One region of the Paenibacillus sp. RC21 genome, then DNA from elsewhere that is predicted to be linked to it. Evidence: riboswitches for the same ligand, from Rfam matches in the RefSeq annotation. Region 1 holds a riboswitch; the other holds the start of a gene.
The links. Region 1 has a riboswitch for cyclic di-GMP ahead of ABIA61_RS11510 (glycosyl hydrolase). Riboswitches for the same ligand answer to the same signal wherever they lie in the genome.

Region 1 (3,157 bases):
TTTACTTACCACTGGCGGAGCCGGAGTTGGATCGTTTGGCCCCGTGTCCGGTACGGTCGGTAGCTCCGTCTCAGGTTCTTTCATCGCAGCTAACCCTTTTTTCACATCATCCCGCGTCAAGCTTGTCGAATCATTCATATAATCCTGAATCTGATCCGTCGTGTTATTTTCGGTCAGCATCTTGCCCCAGGTCATGGAATACACCCATTTTGGCTGAGCCTGCATCACCTCGGGACTGGGCACCTCACCGTGTTCCCCAATGGCAATCGGCTTATTCCGTGCCAGTCCGAGCAGTCCTTCGTAATGGCTTTGCTTAAAATCATGGTTGTAAATGTCTACAGCCAAAATATCCACTTTGTCATCCCCCGGATATTTCGGGGTATATGGAACAGTGTACGAATTAGGCGCGTTCGGACTCCATACCCACAGCAGATTGTTCAGTTGATGCGTGTTTACAAAACGGTCATACATGATATTCCAGAGCTGATTGAAATTGTTTTTGTTTCCCCACCAGAACCAGTCGCCGTTCATTTCGTGGTAAGGTCTCCATAATACTGGAACGCCTGCATCACGAAGCTGCTTTAACGATACAGCGACCTTATCCAGATCGGCAATGAGAAGATTATACTGCGTAGTACCCGGCGTCACGTATTTATTGAACTCCGCCTGGCTTACTTTCGCCTGCACATTGGCCCAAGTCAGTGGTTTACCCGGCAGCGGTTCATGATAAGTCATCGTAACCATTCCGCCAGCTCTACTCCAACGTATGGCGCTATCGATGACATTTTTACGTTGCGCTGCCTCCGTAGCGGCGGACTGGCCGGAGATGGCTCCCATCTCGTAGCCATGTACACCAGCATACGCCTTACTGATTTTCTGGACCTTGTTGCTTAATTCATCCGGACTTTCCAAATAATCATGTTGACCTGTGACCATCTTTTTTCCCGAGATGCTGATCAAATAGTTGTATAGTTCACGGGCCTCAGCAGAAGCGTCCGAATTAACAGGCTGTAATGTGGCAGCATTCGCCACGGACAGAGATTCACCAAAACCGGCGGGCAACAAGGAAAAAAGCATAACAACGGGGAGTACACTGCGTATCAATCGATACACAGGGGTAAAATAGGGGCTCACTCTCGCTCTTCCTTTCGGTAGCCAGGCTGCCATCCTCACGGAAGGCCCTTTAGCTTTGCGTACCTGCCTTTCAACAGGGCTGCGTTTATCGTGGAAGGAGTTTGGATTCCTTCTTACCCTAAGTATCGACTTTTTTTTACCAAAATTTAATAGGTCATGTTCATGAATTTACAGATTTTCGCGTATTTTCGACAGTTCGGGCTAAAAAACTTCATAAATGAGTCCTTTTTTATCTTCCAGGATGGTTGCAAGATGCTCATTTATGAAATAAACTGGTGACGGGAAATTTCATCCCAGTCCATGCAAAAACGGACAATATCCTCTTCGATCAACTCAGAACCTGTCTGTACCTCGATCAATTCCACATCGGTCACGGCTAAAATGCTATGCTTCGTCCCTTCTGGAATGCGAACCACATCACCAGCCTTCACCTTATGCAGCTTTTCATTCAAAATAATTTCCGCTTCACCGCTAATAATGGTCCAAATTTCACTCCGTTTGAAATGAAGTTGGTAGCTGATATTTTTGCCTTGCAGCACACGGATTCGCTTGGTCAATACCTCGTTGCCCTCGTCATACTTCACATAATCCACTACCCGATAATGACCCCAACGGCGCTCTTCGTACATTGGACGCTGATTATGAGCCTTGAGCACTTCCTTGATGCGCGGACTTTCCGCCTTATTGGTCACAAGGATGCCATCCGGGCTGGCAGCTACGATCAGATCATTCGTTCCGATGATCGCCACGGGGATATCCAGTTCGTTGATAAGGCTCGTATTGACGCAATCCTCCGTTACTACGCCTCTGCCCACTTGCTGATGGGACATTTCTTCCGTTAAGGTGTTCCAGGTACCTAAATCCTTCCAGAATCCATCATATGGAAGAACAACGATATCCTTCTCCTTCTCGACTACCTCATAGTCAAAGCTGATTTTTTCCAGAGAAGAATATTGCTTTTGCATTTCTTCATAGTTCAACGGCAATCCTTTGGATGCCAAGATATCGAGCAAGTAACCCAATTTGAATGCAAAAACCCCGCAGTTCCATAGAGCATTGCGTTCCATCAGACGCTCCGCCTGCTCCCGGTCGGGTTTCTCTTGAAAATGGCTCACTTTGCGGTAGCCTGTGCTACCTTGTGTGGCATCATTTTTAGGTATAATGTAACCATATTTCTCAGAAGGATAGGAAGGGACAACCCCGATTAACGCAAGCTTGCCTTCACTCTCCTGAAGAGTATGTTCCAACTGGGCAACTGTAGCAAAGAAAGCATCCTCTACATAGGGATCTACCGGCAATATAGCAACGATTTCATCGGGCGAAACACCCACGATGGAATATAGATAAGTGGCTGTTAACGCAATCGCGGGAAAAGTATCTCTTCGTTCCGGCTCAACAATGATGCGCGTATCCTGCCCAACCTGACTCTGAATCATTTCAACCTGCGCTCTCCCTGTTGCAATAAACGAGGATTCGGACAAGCCGTTATCCCCCAGTTGTCTCCACACCCGCTGCACCATAGATTCCGAATTACCCTCCGGACTCTCCAGCACCTTCAAAAATTGTTTGGAACGGGAATCGTTGGACAAAGGCCATAATCTCTTACCGGAACCACCAGACAAAAGTACGAGCTTCATAACTCTCCACTTCCTCTCTAATTTGGGTAGGTGATCGGATGGGCAAGGTCGAGTAGCCCGCTACGGGATGGATTTGATCTTACGATCGCTGTTGCCGTGGGATTCTTTGGATTGTGTAAGACATTTAGATGTAAGAATCCCACTAAGCTAATGCTTCCGATGCGAGCTTTCCTTTGGAAAGCTTTCAGGCGAACGCTCCGCTTCTCCAGCTTCAAATCCATCCCTGCGCTACTCAAATATGCATCATGCCAATCATACCGTTTATTGCAAAAAGCACGACCGGACGATTCATGTCCGGTCAGCCTGTAAAGACGCTCGCGCGCCCGGCGCAGCCGCATGGCGCCTTAATCCGAAGGAGCGGTACCACCCGCGCCGCTCCTTCGGAT
Region 2 (3,157 bases), on a different contig from region 1:
TTTTTATATACAGGAAATAGGCTATTTCAAAAAAACATCTGTTTATGCCATGGAACGGAAGGAACTCACCTCGTTTCTGCTCGTTTTTACGTTATCAGGACAAGGGGAATTACTGTACCGGGAGAAAAAATACATATTGAAGCCTCATGATATGTTTTTCGTTAATTGTGAGGAATTCGTACAGTACAGCACCGCTGGTCATGAAGCATGGGAGTTTATCAGTGTAAATGTGTACGGCAATCTGATCGACAATTTCTACGAACAATTTGCCAAGCACAACAAGCCTGTAATATCACTCAACGATCCATGCACCATATTGGACAAGCTGCATTCCCTGTTATGCGTACAATCTGACAGAACTCTTTCTGCTGAGCTGCTTACATCCAGACTCATTGGTGAGTTGCTGACGTATATTTTGCAGCACCCCTATGATCATCCGTATGTAAACCAGGATACGATCACCGAGATACGCAAGGTTCAGCAATATTTGGATCGATCCTACAGTGAACGAATTACGCTGGATTCGCTGGCAGACATGTTTGAGTTAAACAAATTCAATCTCGCTAAAAACTTCAAGAAACAGATCGGATTTTCTCCTATCGATTATCTCATTAATGTCCGCATCACAGCGGCTCAAGGCTGGCTTAAAACCAGTGACGAATCCATTGTGGATATCGCACGGTTTGTAGGTATTCCCAACACCAGCCATTTTATCAACCTGTTCAAGGAACATGTCGGAGAAACCCCACATTCCTTCCGCAAAAAATGGGGGAATCGAACCAAACTATAAACTCATCTATCAGATGACTTTGTCGAAAAACAGAGAAAATCTAAGATTGTGCTTGCCTAATCAGAAGCCCAACTGATAGAATGATAGATATAGACTGTTCAGGATAAATGGCAAACCTGTCGAAAGGCAGGGACGCAAAGCTACAGGGCCTTCTTTTTAAGATGGCAGCCAGCTACCGGTTGGAGAGGCTTTTTGTCGTGTCTTTTTTTCCTGAAAAACTTTATACGATAATAGCAAACCTGTCGAAAGGCAGGGACGCAAAGCTATAGGGCCTTCTTTTTAAGATGGTAGCCTGGCCGCCGAAAGGAAGTTTTTCTATGAGGAAAATGTCATTTTTTTTAATAATTTTAGTTTTTTTGTTATCCATCCCCCTACATACGACAGCGTTTGCTGCCGAAAGTCAGGCATGGCTGAATCAAAACAACGTAAACCACGGTATTGTTAGTATACGTTATCCTGTCAAGTCCAATGTCAAAACCAAGATCGTAATTACCAAGGATGCGGAGAAATACTCTTATTATCTGAATTCGAGCAAATCTGAGGAAGCATTCGCTCTTCAAATGGGCAATGGCAATTATAACATTCGTTTATTGGAACAGCTAACTGGCAATCAGTATAAAGTGATAGGTGAAGAAACGGTCCAGTTAAATTTGAATGACAGTAAAACCATATACCTCAATTCTATTCAAAATATTGACTGGAGCGATACGAATCAGGCGATTCGGAAAGCCAAGGAATTAACCAAGGGTGCAACGACAGATGATGAAAAGGTGAAACGTATTTACGAGTATGTCATTAGTCATATTAAATACGATTCCAACCAGCCTTTCAACCTATCAACAGACTACCTTCCACAAATTGATCGTACAATAGTTTCGCAAAAAGACATTTGCTATGGATACGCTTCACTGTTCGCCGCCATGCTTCGAAGTGTGGATGTTCCAACGAAGCTGGTTATGGGTGAATCCTCCTATGTGAAAACTTACCACGCCTGGAATGAAGTCAATATCAACAATCAATGGGTTATCATTGACACTACAGTAGATGCCGCTCTAAAAAGCGGAAAACAGAAGTTTGCAATGGCCAAAGAACCCTCCAAATATACAAAAACAAAACAATATTAATTTTTTTTGTAGAAAGCCCTGATCACTGCGATCAGGGCTTTTTTCTATTCTTGTTGAGAAATTGTTGAGATAAGGAAGGTATTGTATATCTAGTCAGTCATTTAAAAACTAAGATGTTGAATATACTATTTCCGGGACAAGAAAGAGGGGGGAACCAAATCCGCCCGGGTACTTTCCATAATATTATGATGAATAGGAGACTTACTTAAGAGTATGAGAACAAAAATAAATGTAACGATCATTGTGCTATTGCTTATTTTCCAAAGCTTTTTTAGTGCAGCGCTGGCTTACGCAGACACTTCGACCGCGGCTGTACCAGAAAGCGCTGTAAGCGATACTGCGAATACAGTTATGGAAGATGTATACGGTATTCCGAACCCTGAACCATTAGAGGCACCTCCCAGCATAGCTCCCATGATTCAGGCAGCAGCCAGCTCAGTTCAAGCAGACAATATTTTAACCAAGCTGATCTTGACGGATGAAACCGGCCGTATCATTGATGCTGTGGATAATCCTGGCGTACGTGTGGACATTGGCGCAGCAGTCCAGCTGAGCTATGAATGGGAGATTCCGGACAATCAGTATAAAGAAGGCGATACCTTCACCTTTAACTTACCGGAACAATTTGAAATTTACACAGATATCTCGTCTCCGTTGATTTCAACAGATGGAGAGGTTGGTACTTTTACGGTAGATCGCCAAGGGAAAGTCATTATGACCTTTAACGATTACGTAGAGAATCATTCCAACGTAAGCGGAAAACTGCAAGTAAAAACCGAGTTCAGTAAGGAAGTTGCAAAAGGCAGCACAGAAGTCATTATTGCGACTCCAATTAAGATCGGGGTTCAAACATCCATCGTCAACATCAAACCCGTGTCCGGTCCCCCAATAAGTAAACAAGGAAAAGCTAACGGCAAAAACAAGATTGACTGGACCATTAATGTGAATACACAATTGGACACCGTAAAGAATGCGATCGTAACAGACCCGACTCCTCAAGGGCTGGAGCTGTTGCGAGACTCCTTCCAACTGTATAATCTGCAAGTCAATATTGACGGCTCGACGGTAGTTAAGGACCCAATCAGTGGGGACAAGTATACGCTCGAACCAGATCAAGCCGGTACGGGCTTTGTTATTCGTTTTAAAGACGAGAGCATTAGCCAAGCCTATCAGATTCAGTATTCCACAGATATTACAAGTGACGAAACCCGTTTCTCCAACACAGCTACTTTTTCGGGAGACT

Region 2: another riboswitch for cyclic di-GMP. It lies ahead of ABIA61_RS19170 (transglutaminase family protein); the one in region 1 lies ahead of ABIA61_RS11510 (glycosyl hydrolase).

The regions. Positions count from the first base shown of each region.
Region 1 covers NZ_JBIYCS010000003.1:387,844-391,000, reverse strand. Annotated here, with positions in the region: gene ABIA61_RS11510 (glycosyl hydrolase) at 1-1,167, opposite strand, end outside; cyclic di-GMP riboswitch class I at 1,148-1,228, opposite strand; gene ABIA61_RS11505 (sugar phosphate nucleotidyltransferase) at 1,395-2,771, opposite strand; gene ABIA61_RS11500 (hypothetical protein) at 3,060-3,157, opposite strand, start outside.
Region 2 covers NZ_JBIYCS010000006.1:43,015-46,171, reverse strand. Annotated here, with positions in the region: gene ABIA61_RS19175 (AraC family transcriptional regulator) at 1-790, shown strand, start outside; cyclic di-GMP riboswitch class I at 890-970, shown strand; cyclic di-GMP riboswitch class I at 1,013-1,094, shown strand; gene ABIA61_RS19170 (transglutaminase family protein) at 1,147-1,914, shown strand; gene ABIA61_RS19165 (collagen binding domain-containing protein) at 2,128-3,157, shown strand, end outside.